2 regions of the Pantoea phytostimulans genome follow, and region 1 is predicted to be linked to the other one. Evidence: predicted binding sites of a transcription regulator. Region 1 holds the regulator's gene; the other holds the start of a gene.
What was found. Region 1 encodes ArgR, which controls arginine synthesis, uptake and breakdown. Its sites were predicted from a motif close to ANTGAATAAAAATACANT; they were not measured.
Positions count from the first base shown of each region.

Region 1 (7,662 bases):
GTTGGGTACGCTGGGTGCGCTGATCGGCACCATCAACGTGCTGGTGCTGGATAATCCGATGCAGTTCGAGTTCAACGTTTTCCTCGATAACGTGCTGGGCCAGGTCATTGGTTGTTTTGTGGCGATGATGGTAATTCTGCTGATTCGCGATAAATCAAAAGAGCGCACCGGCCGCAAATTATTGAACCGCTTCATGTATGCAGCCGTATCAGCGATGACCACCAATCAGGCACGACGTCGTGAAAACCACCTGCCTGCGCTCTATCAGCAACTCTTTCTACTGTTGAATCTGTTTCCTGGCGATATAGATAAGTACCGCATCGCGCTCACGTTGATTATCGGTCATCAGCGTCTACGTAATGCCGAAGTGCCGGTTAATGCTGACTTATCGGCCTATCATCGCCAGCTTCGCTATACCGCTGATCGAGTGATCTCTGCCAGCAGCGATGACAAGCGGCGTTATTACTTTGAGCGTTTGCTGCAAGAACTGGATGTTTATCAAGAAAAATTGCAGCAGTACGAAGCGCCAGCTAGCGTCACTGAGCCGGTAAAACGGCTGGCGCTGATGTTAAGTAAATACCAGAATACGCTCATCCAAATCTGAAACTGGCCGCTGCGTACCGCAGCGGCCTGCGCAATACCATTCCTTCATAAAACCTGTCGCTTTTGCCAACTATACTTTCTTAACGGAAAGTGAAACTGACAGGAGCGAATCAATGAGTACTTCACTACAAGACAGCGAACTGTTTCAGACCGGCTACCTGGCTGATGGCAAATGGCATCACGCTGCCGCCACCTTTGACGTGACCAATCCCGCTACAGGCGAGGTAATAGCGCAGGTCGCAAAAGCAGGGAAAAGCGAAACCGAACAGGCGATTGCTGCGGCTGAACGCGCCTTTCCTGCCTGGCGAGCGCAAACGGCTAAAGCCCGCGCAGACATTCTTAATCGCTGGTATCAGCTGATGATTGAGAACAAACACTGGCTTGGTCAGCTAATGACGGCTGAACAAGGTAAGCCTGTAAAAGAAGCCGAAGGCGAAGTGGAATATGCCGCCAGCTTTATTCAGTGGTTTGCTGAGCAGGCCAAGCGTGCAAATGGTGAAATTATTCCTCCGGCCAAAGCGGGATCGCGCATTCTTGCTACACGTGAACCGATTGGTGTGGTGGCCGCTATCACGCCATGGAATTTCCCCATGGCAATGCTGACGCGCAAGCTAGGCCCCGCACTGGCAGCGGGCTGTACCGGTATTATTAAACCCGCAAATAACACGCCGTTGAGTGCGTTTGCCTTGCTGGCGTTGGCAAAAAAAGCGGGCGTGCCGGATGGCGTATTGAATGCTGTCGCTGGCGACACACATGCTATCAGCGACGCGATCATGGCCAGCAAAGTGGTGCGCAAGATCTCTTTCACCGGCTCCACGGAAGTCGGCAAGCTGCTGATGCGTAACGCCGCCGAAACCATGAAAAAAGTGTCGATGGAGCTGGGCGGCAACGCGCCTTACATCGTGTTTGATGATGCAGATATTGATGCAGCGGTACAAGGCGCGATAGCCAATAAGTTCCGCAATGCCGGGCAGGTCTGCGTCAGCGTCAATCGCTTTTATATCCATAATGCCGTTTACGACCGCTTTGTTAACCAACTCGCCGACGAAGTGAAAAAACTCAAAGTAGGCAATGGCATGGAAGAGGGTGTGATTGTTGGACCGTTGATTGAGTCTTCAGCGGTAGAGAAAGTAGAACAGCATGTTAAAGACGCGGTAGCGAAAGGCGGCAAAGTACTGGTGGGAGGAGAACGTCACGCATTGGGTGGCAATTTCTGGCAACCCACGGTCATTACTGAGGCGCATGAAGGGATGAAACTGGCACAGGAAGAGACGTTTGGTCCTGTGGCAGCATGCTTCCGCTTTGATGATGAAGATGACGTTATTCGCCGCGCTAATGACACAGAGTTTGGCCTGGCTGCCTACTTCTATACGCAGAATTTGCAGCGCGTTTTCCGCGTTTCAGCCGCGCTGGAAAGCGGCATGATTGGTATTAATGAATGCGCGGTATCAACTGAACTGGCGCCGTTTGGCGGCGTTAAAGAGTCTGGATTGGGGCGCGAAGGATCGGTGCTTGGCATGGAAGAATATCTGGAAATCAAAGCGCTGCATCTGGGCGGTCTGAACTAGTTTCATCACTACGGACGACGAAAGCGGTCGTCCGTAGTGGGAGGATGGGAGCTGTCCGCATGAAAAACGAGTGTTTTGACTTTAATGAGATCGTTGATCAGGCCCATTTCTTTCGCCAGTTCAGCGAGCGTTTTGCTTTGGAAGATCGGCGTATCTGCGATTTGGATGGATTATGGGAGGTTGTTACGGGTGAAATACTGCCTATGCCGCTACACATCGAATTTGTGAACTTAGGCAAGGGACAGAAAAGACGCTACGGCGCGCTAATTTTATTATTTGATGAAGCAGAAGAAGAGCTGGAAGGTCAACTCCATTTCAATGTCAAATAACAACGAAAAAGGGCCCCGACGAGCGGGGCCAAAGGGTTCGTCAAGAAACTGACGAGGAATTATTTATAGAGCTCAGCGGTGAGGTGATAATTGTCACCGGTACGTGCTTCAATCACTTTATAAGCGCTGGCACCTTGCTCATCGGCTTTCTGAGAAAGCTGCGCACGATAATCCATTGGTGCGCCAGCCGTACCACTAATGGTGATGGTTCCCGCAGGCTGCATATTTTGTGCTTGCTGTTCAGTCACTAGCTGGGCAGCAGATGCGCCAAAAGCGATAACTGAAAGCAGGCTAACTGTAGCGATGGTTGCTTTGATTTTCATAATTCGTCTCCTCATTACAATCAACAACCTGCGGAATTCAAAGATGAAGCGGGTCGTCGATATGTGTCAGGTGTCGTTTAAACACCGGTTCGGTTAATTATTTATACAGCTCAGCTGTCACGTGATAGGTGTTGTCTTGATTGTTCTCGATAACACGATAGTGGCTGGCACCTTGCGCATCGGCTTTCTCAGAAAGCACTTCACGGATATTCGTCTGATCACCATCACGACCACTTACGGTAATGGTTTGATTCATAGGCTGTAGAGTCTGCGCCTGTTGATTTGAAACCAAGCTGGCAGCGCTAGCGCCAAATGACAGAACAGAAGCCAGACTTAATACGGCAAGGGTTAATTTGGTTTTCATGATTCACTCTCCTGAAATTTGAGGTGGCAACCCGAAGTGCATATGCGCGCTTCAAAAAGGCCGCCCGTTATCTGTTGTCTTATCGCCTGAACTTAGTTGTAAAGTTCAGCCGTCGCGTGGTAGTTGCCGTTGTTGTAAGCCTCAATCACACGATAGGCTTTTGCGCCTTGCTGATCGGCTTTATCACTCAGCTTCTGGTTGATATCCATTGGCGAGCCAGCGACACCGCTAACACTTATGGTGCCAACGGACTGCAAATTTTGCGCTTGCGAAGTATTGATAGAATCAGCTGCAACAGCACCAAATGACAGGGCAGATAGAATACTCAGGGTGGCGATAGTGGTTTTAACGTTCATATATATTTCCTCGTCGTCTGTTTTTATCTTTTTGTTTGTGTGATTCGCATCACGAAAACAAGTATAGAACTAATAACGGAAGAAATTAATACTCTGCTAATAATGTTTTTTTGCGATTCTTTATCCTTATGACATATTTTAATAACCTTAAGTTATAAAAAGTGGTTATAAAATGAGCTTGGGTGGTTAATTTCACGTTAAAACAGTGACATGCATCACTTTGTCTTTTTGTGCGAAAAGTAATGGTCGATATGGCTACAGGTTGATTTAGATCTGGGTAATGACGCTAAGTCTGTGATGTAAAGCAGTGTAAAATAGCGCAAAAGGTTAAGTTGGCGCAAAGGTTTAACCATTTTCGCGCAGCGCTAAATATGAAGCAATTTAATTTCAATGTACTGAATTTTAAGAAAAAAATTGAGTTTCTTGTGTAACAGAGAGAAAAGAACGCGTAACCGGCAGGTTAACTGCCGGCAGCCAAAGCGGGGTTTATAGCTCTTGTTCGAATAAAACCAGAATAGCGTCGTGCAGTTGTTTAACTGTGAAGGCGCGGGCAGGGGTGATAAAGATGGTGTCATCACCTGCAATAGTGCCAAGAATACCTTCTGATTTTCCTAAGGAGTCCAGCAAGCGTGCAATCAACTGAGCCGCGCCGGGACTGGTATGAATCACCACCAGCGCATCGTTGTAATCGATATCCAGCACCAAATTTTTCAGTGGACTGGTGGTGGTGGGCACGCCTAATTCTGCAGGTAAACAGTAAACCATCTCCATTTTGGCGTTGCGAGTACGCACTGCGCCAAACTTGGTGAGCATACGAGAAACCTTTGACTGGTTAATATTCTCGAAGCCTTCATCCTGCAGCGCCTGAACAATCTCGCCTTGGGAACTGAACTTTTCTTCTTTTAATAAGGCTTTAAAGGCCTTAATCAGATCGTCTTGTTTGGATGGGTTTCGCATAGGTTACCAATAAAAAAGGGGAATAACCGGGATTCAGCCCACGGCAGAGCGATGATTATGCATTTAAATGAATTTTTATTCAATTGGTTAGCAAGTGAGCTATCTGAAGCGGCCAGCGGGCGTGGATAATAGCAAAGATTTTTGTTCAGACCAAAACCGCGCTTTATGACGCATCAGGGCAAAGGTTGCAAAGTTGTTATACTATTGGAGATGTAGCAACAGATAACGAACACAGCCGTTCTCTGTCTGCAGACGGCGAAGTTGTCGGTCATTCAGGTAATGAGATGATAAGTAATTATTGAATCCGGAGATTAAGCGCGTTAGCACGTAGAATGAGCGCGGATAATCGTCATCGCCTGAGCTGTTGATTAAGGTCTGACTCAGATGGAATTTCGGCTCTTCTCTGCCCCACCTTAATAAGGAGTCACGAATGAAAGTTGCCGTCCTCGGTGCTGCAGGTGGCATTGGCCAAGCGCTCGCACTCTTACTCAAAACGCAGCTTCCTGCGGGTTCAGAACTCACCCTTTATGATATCGCCGCGGTTACGCCTGGCGTCGCTGTCGATCTCAGCCATATTCCTACTGCGGTAAAAATTCAAGGTTTCAGTGGAGAAGATGCCACGCCAGCCCTGACAGGCGCTGACGTAGTATTAATTTCTGCAGGTGTTGCACGTAAGCCTGGCATGGATCGCGCTGACCTGTTTAACGTCAACGCGGGCATTGTCCGTAACCTGATTGATCAGGTTGCTCAAACTGCACCTAAAGCGTTAATTGGCGTCATCACTAATCCCGTCAACACTACGGTAGCCATTGCCGCTGAAGTGCTTAAAAAACATGGCGTGTATGATAAAAACCGCCTGTTTGGTGTCACTACGCTCGATATCATTCGCGCCAATACTTTTGTTGCTGAACTAAAAGGCAAATCACCGGGCGATATTGAAGTTCCGGTCATCGGTGGGCATTCGGGCGTGACTATTCTGCCGCTGCTGTCACAGGTTAAAGGCGTCAGCTTTAGCGATCAGGAAGTCAGGGACTTAACCAAACGCATTCAGAATGCAGGTACTGAAGTGGTAGAAGCCAAAGCGGGTGGTGGTTCAGCAACGTTATCCATGGGACAAGCGGCAGCGCGCCTTGGCTTGTCACTGGTACGCGCCTTACAAGGCGAAGAGAACGTGGTGGAATGTGCCTATGTCGAAGGCGATGGGGAATATGCGCGCTTTTTCTCACAACCGCTGCTGCTGGGGAAAAATGGCGTCGCTGAACGCAAGCCATTGGGTAACTTAAGCAGTTTTGAGCAGCAGGCACTGGATGGCATGTTAGAAACCCTGAAGAAAGATATCGCGCAGGGTGAAGAGTTTGTGAAGCAGTAAGCGTAAGTGTGAGATAAACAGGAAAACGCCCGGCTTAACCGGGCGTTTTTGTTTGCTCTTTGTCCCTACAAACCTTTTTCTACAAACCACCTGATTTGAAATTACGTGACGCGGGCGCGCCATTGGTCGCTGGCGCTTTCTTGCCCAACGTTTCCATTCGCATCTGGAATGGAGGGAAGGGCATTTCAATGCCGTGCTGGTCAAAGCCTTGCAGGATGAGCTGATGCAATTCATGGCGCAGCGGCATGCGATGCCCCATCTCAGCGGCATGAACACGCAATTCAAACAGTTGAATGCCCTGCTGTAAATCAACCAGGAATGCTTCTGGTGGTGGAGTATCCAGAACATAACTGCAGCGCTCGGCGGCCTGTTTCAAAATGGTCGTAACCTCTTCACTGCTCACTTTCGCAGGCGCTGGAATGGTTAACACCACACGTGTTACTGAATCTGACAAGGACCAGTTAACAAACTGCTCGGTAATGAACGCTTTGTTAGGCACGATAATCTCTTTGCGGTCCCAATCGGTAATGGTGGTCGCACGGGTATTGATTCGGGTAATGCTGCCGGTGAGATCGCGAATTGTCACGGTATCACCGATGCGAATAGGTTTTTCAAACAGAATAATCAGGCCAGAAATAAAGTTGGCGAAAATCTCCTGCAAACCAAAGCCCAATCCAACACCGAGTGCGGCGACCAGCCACTGCAGTTTCGACCACTCAATACCAATCAATGAGAAACCCAGCAGGCCACCAATTAACAGCAACACATATTTGGTTAGCGTGGTAATGGCGTAACCGGTGCCAGGCGTAAGATCAAGGTGTTGTAGCAGAGCCAACTCCAACAGTGCGGGCATATTACGTACCAGCTGCGTGGTGATAATAAACACCAGGATCGCAATCAATACTGAGCCAAGCGTGATCGGTTGAATGCTCTCGACGCCTTGTATAGAAGTGTTCACATCCCACAGACGGATATTCTCAAGGAAGCCGAAGGCCGAATGAATTTCTGACCACAGGACAATCACCGAAACCAAAGCAATCAAGGTGAGAATAGAACGCACCAGCCGCAACGATTGCGCACTAATGGCATCAAGATCAATGACCGGTTCTTCTATCTCAATCGCATCCACATTTTGCGCGCCTTGCTCTTTCTCTTCTTCGCTGCGTGCGCGGTTTGCCAATATATCGGCACGGCGTGCGCGGGCACGATCAAAGCCGAGGCGACGGCGCTGAATCAACATCCAGCGACGAATAATGTGGTAAATGATCAACAACAAGAACCAGATCGCTACCGAGGTTTCCAGACGTGCCAACAGCGCCTGCGCGGTCGCCAGATAACCAATCGCCGAGGCGAGGGCGGCGAGCAGGGGGATCGCAATCATCAAATTCCACAACACGCGGTTAATGATGTTTTCGCCGTTGCCTTCTTTATCCAGATGTAACGGAATACCGGCGCGTTTCAGGCTAACGGTAACCAGGCTGATTGCACCACAGATCAGGATAAAACAGAGGCGGCCTAGCGAGGAGGAGAACTGGCGATCCTCGAGGTTGCTAAAGGCGATCAGCAACATAATCAGCGGCACAATCAGGCCGATACTCAGCGAGTAATAACGCATTGCGCGCGCCACGCGGCTCTGGGGCCAGCGGAAGTGCACAATGAACAAACCGTTTTTACGTGCAAACGCAGCGCTGATCATAAACGCCCACAGCAGCGGCAGCGTGGCGGTAATGCCATCGCCAATCGCAACTGCGATCGGATAAGGCCAGGCATTTTGCAAACCATATCCCAGTGCG
Region 1 covers NZ_CP173698.1:2,617,060-2,624,721, reverse strand. Annotated here, with positions in the region: gene aaeB (p-hydroxybenzoic acid efflux pump subunit AaeB) at 1-604, shown strand, start outside; gene ACF2G4_RS12200 (NAD-dependent succinate-semialdehyde dehydrogenase) at 717-2,171, shown strand; gene ACF2G4_RS12195 (hypothetical protein) at 2,231-2,500, shown strand; gene yhcN (peroxide/acid stress response protein YhcN) at 2,560-2,823, opposite strand; gene ACF2G4_RS12185 (YdgH/BhsA/McbA-like domain containing protein) at 2,921-3,187, opposite strand; gene yhcN (peroxide/acid stress response protein YhcN) at 3,280-3,543, opposite strand; gene argR (transcriptional regulator ArgR) at 4,030-4,500, opposite strand; gene mdh (malate dehydrogenase) at 4,931-5,869, shown strand; gene mscM (miniconductance mechanosensitive channel MscM) at 5,949-7,662, opposite strand, start outside.

Region 2 (7,662 bases), 350 kb from region 1:
GTTAACCGGTTGTTTTCGCAACTGGAAGCCCCGTTTCTGTTTTCAGCAATTCCTTTTTTACCGGTTAATCCCGCCCCGTCGAATCAGGCGTTGAAACTGCTATTCGACGAGCAGCTACAACCGGCGCTGCGCTTTTGGCTTCAGCCGGGTGAAGGTGTTGGCGTCAGCGATTACCAACAGTTTATGGCGCAGCAGTGCGCCTCTGATATCAGCCGTTGGCTGCTTGCTGGGCAGCAAGGTCGCGCGCTGCTAGGTAAAGGAGAGACGCTGCGCAAGGTGCAAGCCTCTGACATCACCGTGCTGGTGCGCAGCCGTAACGAAGCAAATCTGATTCGCGATGCGCTGAATGCGTTATCGATTCCTTCGGTCTACCTTTCCAGTCGCGACAGCGTGTACACCACGCCTGAAGCGCGTGAACTGCTGTGGTTACTGCAAGCTGTACAAGCGCCTGAACAGGAACGACTGTTACGCAGCGCACTGGCGACCTCTATCTTTGCGATTGATGCCGCTACGCTCGACGCGTTCAGTCAGAACGAGCGTGACTGGGATGCACTGGTTGAGCAGTTTGCCGCATGGCAACAGCTGTGGCATCAGCGCGGCATTTTGCCGATGCTTCGTGATGTGATGATCAAGCGTCAGCTGGCAGAAAACATGCTGGCTTCTGACAATGGTGAGCGCAGGCTAACGGATTTAATGCACCTTGGCGAACTGTTGCAGGAAGCGGCGATTCAACTCGACAGCCCGCATGCGCTGGTGCGTTTTCTCGCACAGCAGATTGCGCGGCCTAACAGCCAGGCGGCGAATCAGCAGCTGCGTCTGGAAAGTGATCGACATCTGGTACAGATTGTCACTATCCATAAGTCCAAAGGGTTGCAATATCCGTTGGTCTGGCTGCCCTTTGCCGCCGGATTCCGTGAAGCAGCCAGCGCGCTTTATCACGATCGCGAAAGCTTTGCCGCGTTACTGGACGTGCAGGGCGATGAGCAGAGTATGGCGCTGGCAGAGGAAGAGCGGTTGGCAGAAGATCTACGCCTGCTTTATGTGGCGCTAACGCGATCGGTTCACCATTGCAGCATTGGCATTGCGCCGCTGATTAAAGGTACGCGTAAAAAAGAAGGTGACAGCGATCTGCATAAAAGCGCATTGGGCTATCTGGTGCAGCGCGGCGAAGCAGCGGATTCTACGCAGTTAAGTCAGCAGCTGCAGGCATTAAATGGCGCAGGTATTGAGGTGGTCGCAGGCGAGTTACAAGCTGGCGAAGCCTGGCAAGAGGGTCTGGCTGCCGATGAAGCGCTAAGCAGCCGCAATGTGACGCGAGGACTCGCCGATGGCTGGCGCGTGACCAGCTATTCAGGATTACAGCAGCACAGCAGTTCACCGTTACTGGATGTCATGCCAAGTTTTGATATTGATGCGGCGGGTGAAGAAGGCAGTGATGAAGAGATGACGCTGACGCCACATCACTTCCCACGCGGCGCAGCACCGGGTACCTTTTTGCATGGCTTATTCGAATCCATCGACTTTGCCGAAACACCCGATGATATCTGGCTGGAAGATCAGTTGCTGCAAAGCGGCTATTCGCTGGACTGGCTGCCAGTGGTTAAAGCGTGGATAACGCGCGTTCTGCATACGCCACTTAATGCTGATGGCGTGATGCTGAGTAAAATCAGCATGAATCAACGGCTGATTGAGATGGAGTTTTACCTGCCTATCAGCAACCTGCTCACCGCCACGGATCTGGATGCGCTACTACGTCGTCACGATGATTTATCGCAACGTGCGCCGGCGCTCGATTTTCGACAGGTACAAGGTATGTTGAAGGGGTTTATCGATCTGGTTTTCCGCTGGCAGGGTAAATATTACCTGTTGGATTACAAATCTAACTGGCTGGGTAACAGTCATGTCGATTATACGCCGCAGGCAATGGAACAGGCCATGATCGATCACCGCTACGATTTGCAGTATCAGCTTTATACGCTGGCGCTGCATCGCTACCTTCAGCATCGTCTGCGCGATTACGATTATCAGCGCGATTTTGGTGGGGTATTTTATCTGTTTCTGCGCGGCATGGATGGCACTTCACCAGACAATGGTATTTTTTTCACCCGTCCCAGCGAAGCATTTGTTGAAGAGATCGACATGTTATTTGGCAAGACCGAGGAGATGTCATGAGTGAAATGATGTCACTTTTAATGCAGGCGATGGAAAAGCGTCTGTTGCGTCCTTTAGATATCCAGTTTGCCCGGCTGCTGGCCGATGAATCGCAACCCGCTTTATTACTGGCGGCAGCTTGCGTGAGTGCAGAGGCAGGAGAAGGGCATGTCTGCTTGCCGCTGGAAAACCTGAGTGAGGCGCGACTGTTTGCCGGACGCCAGCCCGCGTTGGCGCAGGCATTGTGGCAAGCGGCGGGCGCACCTGAAAACTGGACAGAACGTTTAGCCGGTTGGTCAGCGTTGAGCGACGGTAGCCTCGTCACACCCTTGGTGCTGAATAATCAGCGACTTTATCTGCATCGTTTGTGGCAGAGCGAAGGAGAGATCGCGACCTTCTTCTCACTTCAGGATCACAGCGCTAAGTTTGATGCGCATAAAGCCAGCGAAGTGCTTAATCACTTATTCGGTAACGAACCGGATAACTGGCAAAAAATTGCTGCGGCCGTCGCGCTTACGCGAAAAACCGCGGTGATTTCAGGTGGGCCCGGCACCGGTAAAACCACCACGGTAGCAAAATTATTGGCGGCGATGATTCGCCTGAATGATGGCGCGTTACGCATCCAGCTCGCGGCACCTACCGGGAAAGCTGCGGCGCGCTTGACGGAGTCGCTGGGTAAAGCGTTGCAGGGTTTGTCCGTTAGCGAAGAGGAGCGGGCACGTTTCCCCGCCGAAGCCACCACGTTACATCGCCTGTTAGGCGCGCAGCCCGACACGCAGCGTTTGCGTTATCACGCCAGTAATCGCCTGCATCTCGACGTGCTGGTGGTGGATGAAGCGTCGATGGTTGACCTTTCGATGATGGCGAAATTGATTTCAGCGCTGCCTGCGCATGCTCGCGTTATTTTCCTAGGCGATCGCGATCAGTTGGCTTCAGTCGAAGCGGGCGCTGTGCTGGGCGATATTTGTCGCTGTAGCGAAAGCGGTTACAGCTTAGCGCGTGCGGAACAGTTGGCGTTGCTAACCGGCTGCTCGCTGGAAGGGTTAGATCATCATCAAGCGCCTGTAGTACGCGACAGCATTTGCCTGCTGAAAAAGAGCTATCGCTTTGATGCGACGTCAGGCATTGGTCAGCTGGCAAGTGCCATAAATCTGGGCGACACGCGCCAGGTTGAAAAGGTGTTTGCTGCTGCATTTAACGATATTCACTATCAATCGCTCGACAGCGGCGAAGCCTATCAGCTGATGTTGGACGACGTGGCGCAAGGTTATCGCCCCTTCCTGAAACTGATTAAGCAAAACGCGCCGCCTGCGGAGATCATCACTGCATTTGGTCGTTATCAACTGCTGTGTGCATTACGCGAAGGGCCTTTTGGCGTGCAGGGTTTGAATCAGCGTGTTGAGCAGCGATTAATGCAGCTGCAACGCATTCGTCGTCCCGGCATGGGCAGCCGCTGGTATTTGGGCCGTCCGGTGATGATTACCCGTAATGACAGCGCGCTTGGGCTGTTTAATGGCGATATTGGGATTACGCTGCGAGATGCAGAGGGCCAGCTAAAAGTCTTTTTCCCGCTGCCGGATGGCTCGATCAAAGCTGTTCAGCCGAGTCGTTTGCCTTCGCATGAAACAGCTTGGGTGATGACAGTGCATAAATCCCAAGGATCGGAATTTGATCACACGGCATTTGTCATGCCAGCCCAATTCTTGCCGGTATTAACCCGCGAGCTGGTTTACACCGCGATCACGCGCGCGCGTAATAAGCTAACGCTTTACAGCGATCTTGGCGTTTTTCAGCGGGCGGTTGCGCTGCAAACTCAGCGACGCAGTGGATTGGTTGAACGTCTGGCTGAATTAGGTTAGTTACAGCCGGTCAGGAGAGAAAGAGGCGGCATGATTGCCGCCCGAAAAGTGTTACGTCAAATCGGCCATCAACACTTTGGAACGGCGCTGATAGTTGTACATCTCTTTTTTACTTTCCGGCAGCGATTCGATGTCTACTGGCGTAAAGCCACGTTCCTGGAACCAGTGAATGCTGCGCGTGGTGAGCACGAACAGTTTCTGCAATCCCATCTGGCGAGCCTGCAAGGCGACGCGTTCCAGCAGCATTTCGCCGCGTGATGAGCTGCGATAATCAGGATGTACTGCAACGCAGGCCATTTCGCCGATTTTCTCATCCATGAAAGGATAGAGTGCGGCGCAGGCAATGGTCAGGCTGTCGCGTTGAATGATGGTGAATTTGTCGATTTCCATCTCCAGCTGTTCACGCGAGCGGCGTACCAAAATGCCTTGCTGTTCCAGTGGACGAATCAATTCCAGAATGCCACCGATATCGTTGATATTGGCGCGCCGGATCTGTTCAGCCGACTCCATCACAATCTGCGTACCAATACCGTCGCGCGAGAACAGTTCCTGTAGCAGCGCACCATTTTCCTGATAGCTGATCAAATGGCTACGGCGCACGCCGCTGCGGCATGCTTTCACTGCGCCACGCAGGAAGCGAACCGTACCAGAAAGGTAATCACCTTCGCGCTCGAACTCTTCAATACGCGCCTGCGCATCGTTAGGGAACAGTTCGGAGACAATATTGCCTTCGCTGTTGATCACGCCTTGCTCAGAGCAAAAACCAATCATCTTTTCCGCTTTGAGTTTAATGGCCAACTGCGTCGCAACTTCTTCTGAAGTCAGGTTAAAGCTTTCGCCAGTGACTGAAACCGCAACCGGACCCAGCAGCACAATCGCATCGTTGTCGAGCTGGCGATGAATCGCTTCTTCATCAATACGACGAATACGGCCGGAGTGACAATAATCTACGCCATCATCCACGCCTAGTGGCTGAGCGATGATGAAGTTGCCGCTAACAACATTGATATGCGCGCCTTGCAGCGGCGTGTTGTTAAGGCTCATTGAGAGGCGGGCAGTAATATCTAACTGAAGACGACCGGCAGCTTGTTTCACTAATTCCAGCGATTGCGCGTCGGTAACCCGGGTAAACTTATGATAAACCGGCTCTAGCTGGTGCGCGGCCAGGTTGGCATCGATCTGAGGACGTGCGCCGTAAACCACCACCAAACGTATGCCAAGGCTGTGCAACAGGCCAATGTCATTAATGATGGTGGAGAAGTTCTCATGCTCAATGGCTTCACCGCCCAGCATGATGACAAACGTTTTATCCCGATGCGCATTGATATAGGGAACGGTATGGCGAAAACCCTGAACCAGTTCAGTACTACGTTCCTTCACGGCCAACCCTCAGTGAATGATTATTCGAATTTTTTGTATTTTTATTCTTTTATGGCTGTTTTTGCAAGCGCTAATCCTGACGTTAATTTACGATTTTCCGCATGCCAAAGCCGCTAACAGCCTGCATTATTTGGGGTTTCCGGGGTGACATCGCATTCTGGATTGGATAAAGTTTTCGCCACCTAATTATTAACTGGCGTTTTTTTAGACATTACACTGTAGTTGGAGCGGCATGTCCGAAGTTAATTCCCATTTCTCACGTAGACGATTCTTGCAGAGTACCGGCGCATTGCTGCTGTTGAGTGTCAGCCGTGTTGGCATGGCAGCCAGTAGCCATATCGTCGCGGTACGCATCTGGCCTTCCTCAACCTATTCCCGTATGACGCTGGAATCGAATGTCCCGCTCAAATACAAACAGTTTGCGCTGAGTCATCCTGAGCGCCTCGTTATCGATATTGAGGGCCTGCATTTCAACACGGTTCTTAAGGGCGTCAATAAACTGGTTCGCGTGGACGATCCCTTTATCAAAAATGCGCGAGTAGGGCAGTTTGATACCCATACGGTACGTATCGTGCTGGAGTTAAAGCGCAATGTGTCGCCAAAAATCTTTAGCCTTCCGCCTGTCGCCACGATCAAAAACCGGCTGGTTGTGGATCTCTATCCAAGCCAGGATCGCATCGAAGATGATCCGCTGCTGGCGTTATTAAAAGATTATAACCAAGGCGATCTTGAGAAAAATGAGCAGGTGCAAGCACCGCTGCCGGGCAAGGCTGGGCGCGATCGACCGATTATCATCATGATCGATCCCGGACATGGCGGTGAAGATCCGGGTGCGCACGGTAAATATAAAACGCGCGAAAAAGATATCGTGCTGAAAATTGGACGCCGCCTGAAAGCGCTGATCGACAAACAGCCGAACATGAAAGCCTACATGACGCGCAATGAAGATGTCTTTATTCCACTGCGCGTGCGGGTCGCTAAGGCGCGTAAGCAGCGGGCCGATCTGTTTGTCTCAATCCATGCCGATGCGTTTACCAGCCGTGCCGCGCGCGGTTCCTCTGTGTTTGCGCTTTCAACCAGCGGAGCAACCTCTGCAGCCGCACGGTTTTTAGCACAAACGCAGAATGAAGCGGATTTGATTGGTGGCGTTAGCATGAGCGGCGACCGTTATCTTGACCATACGATGTTCGACATGGTGCAGCGGCAAACTATCCATGACAGTTTGAAGTTCGGCAAAGAAGTGCTGAGTCGGATGGGGCACATCAATCATCTGCATAAACGGACTGTTGATCAGGCTGGCTTTGCCGTATTAAAAGCGCCGGATATTCCGTCGATTTTGGTCGAAACCGCTTTCATCAGTAACGTTGAAGAGGAGCGAAAACTGCGAACGACGCGCTACCAACAACAAGTGGCCGATGCCATTTTTCACGGTATCAAGGCGTACTTTGAGAAGGGTGCGGCGCTTGCACATCGCTAGAAATAAAAACGGGTAGCTGAAGCTATCCGTTTTGTTATTCAAGAAAGCTTTTATTTCTATGATAGAAATTGCGTCTTAAATTTTTAGCTTTTTTGTTAACCGCTTAATAAGAAAGGATGTTATGCAAAAGATAAGGCTAAGCGGGGATAATCGAGGCGTTAACAAAGGCCAGATACAAAAAAACACCCTTTCAGGTGTTTAAATGTTGGTTGCGGGGGCCGGATTTGAACCGACGACCTTCGGGTTATGAGCCCGACGAGCTACCAGGCTGCTCCACCCCGCGTCCGTATTGCGCTTTGCGACTTTTCACATTGTCTCTTCCAAAGAAGAGTTGGTTGCGGGGGCCGGATTTGAACCGACGACCTTCGGGTTATGAGCCCGACGAGCTACCAGGCTGCTCCACCCCGCGTCCGTACTGCGCTTTGCGACTTTTTACTTTTTCTCTTCCGAAGAAGAGTTGGTTGCGGGGGCCGGATTTGAACCGACGACCTTCGGGTTATGAGCCCGACGAGCTACCAGGCTGCTCCACCCCGCGTCCGTGGAAGCGCACTATACGCTGAGTGCTGATTGTTGCAACCCCTTTTCGGAAGGAAAGTTTAAATTTACAGTCGATTGCTGAAAGAATAGACCATTTGTTGAAATAGTGAACTGATGCAGGCAGTGACAGAGAGGATGGATTTCATTCTTACGGGCGCTTTGCTATCGTCGCCGTGCGAACAGTTTATAAAAAGAGATGATGATGAAAGGATGTTGGGCGAAGTATGCACTTACTGGCGCATTTTTAGCGCTACTGGC
Region 2 covers NZ_CP173698.1:2,267,158-2,274,819, reverse strand. Annotated here, with positions in the region: gene recB (exodeoxyribonuclease V subunit beta) at 1-2,172, shown strand, start outside; gene recD (exodeoxyribonuclease V subunit alpha) at 2,169-4,010, shown strand; gene argA (amino-acid N-acetyltransferase) at 4,062-5,390, opposite strand; gene amiC (N-acetylmuramoyl-L-alanine amidase AmiC) at 5,623-6,867, shown strand; tRNA gene ACF2G4_RS10545 (tRNA-Met) at 7,074-7,150, opposite strand; tRNA gene ACF2G4_RS10540 (tRNA-Met) at 7,200-7,276, opposite strand; tRNA gene ACF2G4_RS10535 (tRNA-Met) at 7,326-7,402, opposite strand; gene mltA (murein transglycosylase A) at 7,607-7,662, shown strand, end outside.
Region 2: a site for ArgR is predicted at 5,423-5,440, ahead of argA (amino-acid N-acetyltransferase). Genes of this name have one in related genera too.